Regions from separate parts of the Bradyrhizobium sp. CCGE-LA001 genome, predicted to be linked through region 1. Evidence: predicted binding sites of a transcription regulator. Region 1 holds the regulator's gene; each other region holds the start of a gene.
The links. The regulator PhoB, encoded in region 1, activates phosphate uptake and scavenging genes when phosphate is short. The targets are predictions, from matches to a motif close to TGTCATNNANCTGTCAT.
Positions count from the first base shown of each region.

Region 2: a site for PhoB is predicted at 1,135-1,151, ahead of BCCGELA001_RS01585 (alkaline phosphatase). Genes of this name have one in related genera too.
Region 3: a site for PhoB is predicted at 1,234-1,250, ahead of phnF (phosphonate metabolism transcriptional regulator PhnF). Genes of this name have one in related genera too.

Region 1 covers NZ_CP013949.1:7,551,626-7,553,886, forward strand. The annotation lists gene BCCGELA001_RS34325 (GcrA family cell cycle regulator) at 1-297, shown strand, start outside; gene phoB (phosphate regulon transcriptional regulator PhoB) at 538-1,245, opposite strand; gene phoU (phosphate signaling complex protein PhoU) at 1,268-1,984, opposite strand; gene pstB (phosphate ABC transporter ATP-binding protein PstB) at 1,996-2,261, opposite strand, start outside.
Region 2 covers NZ_CP013949.1:332,712-334,972, reverse strand. The annotation lists gene BCCGELA001_RS01585 (alkaline phosphatase) at 1-1,080, opposite strand, end outside; gene BCCGELA001_RS01580 (homocysteine S-methyltransferase family protein) at 1,216-2,172, opposite strand.
Region 3 covers NZ_CP013949.1:873,674-875,934, forward strand. The annotation lists gene phnE (phosphonate ABC transporter, permease protein PhnE) at 1-282, shown strand, start outside; gene phnF (phosphonate metabolism transcriptional regulator PhnF) at 468-1,199, opposite strand; gene phnG (phosphonate C-P lyase system protein PhnG) at 1,357-1,770, shown strand; gene phnH (phosphonate C-P lyase system protein PhnH) at 1,775-2,261, shown strand, end outside.

The sequences.
Region 1 (2,261 bases):
CGGGTGACCCGTCCGATCTCACGCGGCAACACCGCGCTGGCGCAGGCCTTCGAGGTCGAGGTCGAGGCAGAGCCCGTCACCTACGACAACGTGGTGCCGATGAGCCAGCGGCTGTCGCTGCTGGAATTGAACGAGGCGACCTGCCACTGGCCGGTCGGCGATCCCTCGAGCCCGGATTTCTTCTTCTGCGGCGGCAAGGCGCTCTCCGGCCTGCCCTACTGCGCCCAGCACTCGCGCGTCGCCTATCAGCCCGCAGCGGATCGTCGGCGCGCGCCGGCCAAGCCGAGCACGCGGTGAGCGGGGTTTAACTGACTGCAAGGACAGCAGCCGTCGCGCGATGACGGCTCCAATTGCTCGGTGTCACCCCCGCGAACGCGGGGATCCATAACCTCAGGGCGCAAGTGTTGCGCGAGATGGTCACACCGAGTCGTCGCCCAACCACGTCTTGTGTTTATGGGTCCCGGGTTCGCGCTGCGCGCGCCCCGGGACGACAGTTGAGATTGTAGCCACAGCTGCCAGCGAACAAACTCAAAAACCTTACGTCTGCTCCGCCTTCGCAAACCGATCGTCGAGCGCATAGCCGGCACCGCGGACCGTGCGGATCGGGTCCTGCTCGCGGCCGAGATTGAGCAGCTTGCGCAGGCGGCCGATATGGACGTCGACGGTGCGTTCGTCGATGTAGATGTCGCGGCCCCAGACGCTGTCGAGCAGTTGCTCGCGCGAGAACACGCGGCCCGGATGCTCCAGGAAGAACTCCAGAAGGCGATACTCGGTCGGGCCGAGATCGATCGGCCGGCCCGAGCGCGCGACGCGGCGCTTGTCGCGGTCGAGCTCGATGTCGCCATAGGCCAGCACAGTGGCGAGCCGCTCCGGGCTTGCCCGCCGCAGAAGGCCCTTCACCCGCGCCAGCAGCTCCGGCACCGAGAACGGCTTGACGATGTAATCGTCGGCGCCGGTCGCAAGACCCCGCACCCGCTCGCTCTCCTCGCCGCGCGCGGTGAGCATGATGATCGGCAGCTGCTTGGTCTCGGGACGGGTGCGCAGACGCCGGCACAGCTCGATGCCTGACAGCCCCGGCAGCATCCAGTCGAGCACGATCAGATCGGGGATGTGTTCCTTGAGGCGAGTGTCGGCGTCGTCGCCGCGCATCACCGTCTCCACGTCATAGCCGTCGCCTTCGAGGTTGTAGCGCAGAAGCTCGGTGAGAGCTTCTTCGTCTTCAACCACCATAATGCGTGCGCCCATGTGGTCGTCGCTCCTTAAGTCGTCAGGTATTCGGGACCGTCGTGGCGAAGGTCGTCATGTCGCCCTTCGGCCGCTTGTCGGTCATCGCCTGACCCTCGATCATGTAGAACACGGTCTCGGCGATGTTGGTGGCGTGGTCGCCGATCCGCTCGATGTTCTTGGCGCAGAACATCAGGTGGATGCAGAACGAGATGTTGCGCGGATCCTCCATCATGTAGGTGAGGAGCTCGCGGAACAGCGAGGTGCAGATGGCGTCGACCTCCTCGTCGCCCTTCCACACCGCCATCGCCGCCGGCAGGTCATGCGCGGCATAGGCGTCCAGCACCGACTTGACCTGCTGCTGCACGAGGTCGGTCATGTGCTCGAGGCCGCGAAACAGCTTCAGCGGATGGAAGTCCGCATCCAGCGCGGCGACGCGTTTGCCCATGTTCTTGGCGAGGTCGCCGATGCGCTCCAGATCGGTCGCGACGCGCATGGCGCCGACGATCTCGCGCAGGTCGACCGCCATCGGCTGGCGGCGGGCGATGGTGAGCACGGCGCGCTCCTCGATGCGCTTCTGCAGCGCGTCGAGCTCGGCGTCGATGGTGACGACGCGCTGGCCGAGTGCGACGTCGCGGCGGATCAGCGCGTCGACGGAGTCGACGATCATGCGCTCGGCGATGCCCCCCATCTCGGCGACCAGGCGGGTGAGCTCCTGGAGGTCGGTGTCGAAGGCCTTTGCGGTATGTTCAGAACCCATGTCCCGTCTCCTCAGCCGAACCGGCCGGTGATGTAATCCTGCGTGCGCCGGTCGCTCGGCGACGTGAAGATCTTGCTGGTGTCGTCGAACTCGATCAGCTCGCCGAGATACATGAAGGCGGTCTTGTCGGAGACACGGGCCGCCTGCTGCATGTTATGGGTGACGATCGCGATCGTGTAATTTTCGGACAGTTCCTGGATCAGCTCCTCGACCTTGGCGGTCGAGATCGGATCGAGCGCCGAGCAGGGCTCGTCGAACAGGATCACCTCGGGCCGCA
Region 2 (2,261 bases), 610 kb from region 1:
CACCTGCTCGGTCAGGTCAGGCTGCTCGGGGAATTTCTTGACGCCGCCGCCCTTGAGGAATTTGCGATCCAGCACGCCGTCCATGTTGCCGGTGGCGAACAGGCCGAGCAGCTTGCTCGTGTCCGGCTTTGCGGCAGAAGCACTGAGCTCACCTGCAGTAGTTGCGACCTGATAGCCGGCGTCGCGAAACTTCGCGATGTAGTCGGTCTCATCCTTGCGCTTCGAGCCGGCGGCCGACTTCGGCAGGAAGTTCGCGCTGCCTCCGCCCATCAGCACATCCGGCTTCGCCGCGAAGAACTGCTCGACGATCTCGTCATAGGCGGCGCGTCGGCGGGTGTGCGCGACCATCGCGGCGGGCGTCGCGTCTTCGACCTCGGTATTGGTGACGATGCCGATCGCCATGGCGAGCCGGCGCTTGGCAAGGCTCGTGATGGTTTCGACCTTGGGATCGTCGAACGCGCTCAAAGAGCGGTCCGCGTAGACGCCGAGGGCGTTGACGGCGCTCTTGTGCCCGGTCGCATAGGCGCTGGCCGAGTTTGCGGAATCCGTGATGATCGAGTCCGAGCCGGCGGTTGCCACCAGCGCCATATGAGGCATGTCGTCGATCGCAAGCTTGCCGCGGCTCTTGCCCTCCACGATGCCCTTGGACAGGATTCGCGCGGCGATCCGATGTGCCGGCGACATGCCGTCACCGATGAACAGGATGACGTTCTTCGCCTTGCGTGGACCGGTGTCGTAAACCGTCCATGTGACGCTGCGCTGGTGCGTGCCGTCGCTCACCTCAACCGCAACGCTGCCCGGCTTGGTCAGCGTAACGTCGCGCAGGATCAGCGCCGACTGATCCTTGCCGTCCTCGCGCTCGATCAAGGTCCCGGAACGGCCGAACGCGGCGGCATAGTCCGCGCCGTTCACCGTCACCTTCAACTTGGCGGGATCAACTAGCCCGGGCAGTTCGACCTTGAAGTCGAATCGGGCCCCGGCCAGGATCTCGGCGCGATCGATCGGATAGATCGTTTGTGCCGACAGAGACGATGTCCAACAGAGGACGATGAGAGAGGCGAGGGCCGAATTCTTGATCATGCGCGGTGCTCCGCAATCCAGTTCCGATAGGAACAGAAAGCGTAGCGATCGAGAATGACACCGTCATCACATATGGCGCGAGACAAATGGGCGACGGGTCGAAGGCCGGGGGCGATACCGGCCCTCTCAACTGCATCACGTGGTCAACGCCTCTGGCGACAGGCAGGCCTCGCAAACGGCGGCGACATGCCGGTGATCGGTGCCGCAACAGCCGCCGAGAATCCGCATGCCGGGAAAGGCGCGCCTGAGCGAAAGGTAACGGCGGCCGAGATCGGCGGGATCACCGCTGTCGAGCGTCTCGGACTCGTCGAGCTCGGCATGGCTTTTGGTCGACGCATTGGCTCTGACGCCGTGAATGCGCTGAACCCACGCCTCGCCGCCCGCGAGCGCGTTCTCGAAATGGGTCGGGTGCGCGCAGTTGATCAGGAAATATTCGCAATCCCGCTCCGTCGCTTCGTCGACAGTTTCAATCGCTTCGCGCAGGGATTCCCCCCTGACCAGGCGACCATCCGTCTCGACCGTGAAGGAGATCGCGACCGGAATGTCCTGCCGCTTGGCCGCGCGCACGACGCCGACGGCTTCGTTGATGCTGTTCAGCGTGAACGCGGTCACCATGTCGGCGCCTGCCTCGGCGAATGCCGCGATCTGAGCCGAGTGGTAGGCTTCCGCCTCCGCCGCGTCCATGTTGCCGGCCTTGTAGCCGTCGCCGCGCGGGCCGATCGCGCCGTTGATCACGCATGGTGCGCCGGAAGTCTCCCATTCGCCGCGCAACTCCTCCAGAAAACGGATGGAGCGCATGTTGACCGCCTTGAGCCTGGCCGCATCGTAGCCGAGCTTGGCAGCCCAATCGGGATTGGCGCGCCAGGTCGGGCTGTCGAGCACGAAGCCGAGCGCATGCTGCTGCGCGATGCGGAGATAGGCTTCGTAGTAGCGCTTCAGATGCGCGCGACCATCCGCGCTGTCGAGCAGCACGAATGCCGCGAAATGAGGCAGCTCCAGCCCTTCGTGAAAGATCAGGGTGGTTTCCATGCCGCCGTCGGTCAGGAAAATGCCTCCGCGGTGCTGCGGCAGGTCGCATCTGTATCTTGCCATTGATCGCTCCATCAATTTGCACGGACGCTCTCATCGTGAGTCGCGTCATGCCGGCCCTCGGTCTCGGGCCATTGGTGGCGCACAATGTC
Region 3 (2,261 bases), 1.2 Mb from region 1:
GGCAGCGCACTGCACGAGATCCGCTTCGGCCTGTTGCCGCAGGTCCTGCCGGTGATCGCAGGCCAGGTGCTCTATTTCATCGAATCCAACACCCGCTCGGCCACCATCATCGGCATCGTCGGCGCGGGCGGCATCGGCCTCCAGCTCGCCGAGCAGATCCGCGTGCTCGAATGGCAGAAGGTGTCGTTCCTGATCCTGATGATTCTGGTCGCGGTCGCCGCGATCGATTTCATCTCGAGCAAGCTGCGCTTCGCGATCATCGGCAGGCGAGCTATCGCCTGAACGATGGTGCTCGCCGCGGACCTCCACTTCCCTTCTCCCCTTGTGGGAGAAGGTGGCGCGAAGCGCCGGATGAGGGGTATGCCTCCCCAAACTCAGACTAACATTCGCGGAGACGTACCCCTCACCCGTCTCGCCGCTGCGCAGCGAGCCACCCTCTCCCGCAAGGGGGGAGGGGAAGAAGCAACTCACCCGTTCTCCACCAGAAACTCCACCCGCTCTGCTGCGAAGCGCGAGTGCTTGGTCACCAGCGGCTTGCCGTCGAGATCGTGGTCGGTCGCATCGACCACCAGGATCGGACGGCCCAGCGCGAGATCCAGCCGTGCGGCGTCGGTCGCGTCGACGATGCCGGCCGTGATCCGCGTCGCGCCGCGGCGATAGTCGCGCACATCATAATGCTCCAGCAGCTTGGTCATGGAGCGCGTCGCCGCAAACACGGTGCCGGCGTCCGGAAACCGCTCCGCTGACAACCATGTGGTGGAGACGCAGATCGGCGTACGATCGGCGAGGCGGATCGCCTCGATCCGCACCAACGGGGCGCCGGTCTTCAATCCCAGTTCCCTCGCCAACTCGCGCGTGGCGACATCGCCGGTCGTCTCGATCAGCCGGCCATGCGGCTCGCGTCCTTCGGCGCCGACGATCTCGGAAAAGCGCGTCCGCGAGCGTAGCGGATAGGCGAGCTTCTGCGCCTCGACATAGGTCCCGCTGCCGCGCTCGGCCCGCACCAGGCCGCGCTCGGCAAGCGCCGCCAGCGCGCGCCGCACTGTGTGGCGGTTCACGCGATAGGTTTCCGCGATCTCCACTTCGCCCGGCAGCTTGTCGCCGGCGGCAAAGCGGCCGTCGGCGATGCCGCGCTCGATGCCGTCGGCAACGAGGCGCCACAACGCAACGCCCGACGATGCAGTGTCTTGCATGCTCATATCGCTGGTCAGCCTAGCCCGAAAATCACGGCTTTGTCACGAAACAGTCATGGCGCTCCCGTATGAAGTTGTCTAGTATCATAGACAACTTCATGGCGGCAAGATCGGTGAGGCGGTGACCCAGCACAACAACCAGCAAGCCCAGCGCAAGGCCGCGATGGCCGTGCTGGCGCACGCGGAGGCGGGCGAGATCGCCGCCCGCCTCCGCAACTTGGCCCTGCCGGAGCATCAGGATCTGCGCGCACCGGAAAACGGTCTCGTCATGCTGCGCGGCCGAATCGGCGGCGACGGTGCGCCGTTCAACCTCGGCGAAGCCACCGTGTCGCGCGCCGCGGTGCGGCTCGCCAGCGGCGAGGTCGGCTTCGGCTACACGCTAGGCCGCGACGGTGAAAAGGCGCGGTTGATCGCGCTGTGCGATGCGCTGGTGCAATCCGGTGATTTCGGCTCGGCTGTCGAGCGCGACGTTATCGCCCCGTTGCGCGAGCAGCTTATGATTCGCCGCGAACAGGCCGCGGCCGAGACCGCCGCGACGAAGGTTGATTTCTACACCATGGTGCGCGGTGAGGGCTGAGATCATGACCACGATTGCGGAACTGCCGCCAGGTTTCGCCGACAAGGTGCTGTCGGCGCAGTCGACCTTTCGTTCGGTGATGGACGCGATGGCGCGGCCGGGTTCGGTCCAGCGCATCGTGCCGATGGCGGGAGCGCCCGCGGCGATTATGCGCGGCACCGCCGCGATCGCGCTGACGCTGTTCGATCACGACACGCCGCTCTGGCTCGATGTGGGCATGGCGGAAAGCTCCGACGTTGTGAAATGGCTCAAGTTCCACACCGGTGCGCCGGTGGTGCATGACACCTCGATCGCGAGCTTCGCCTTGATGAGTGACGGCGCGGCGCTGCCCCCGCTCGAGCGTTTCGCGCTCGGCACCAGCGAATATCCCGATCGCTCGACCACCTTGATCCTCCAGGTCGATCGTCTGGATGCGGGCCGCAGCTTCGAGTTGCGCGGCCCTGGCATCGATGGCGTTGCGACGCTGCAGGCGTCGGTCAAACCGTTCGACC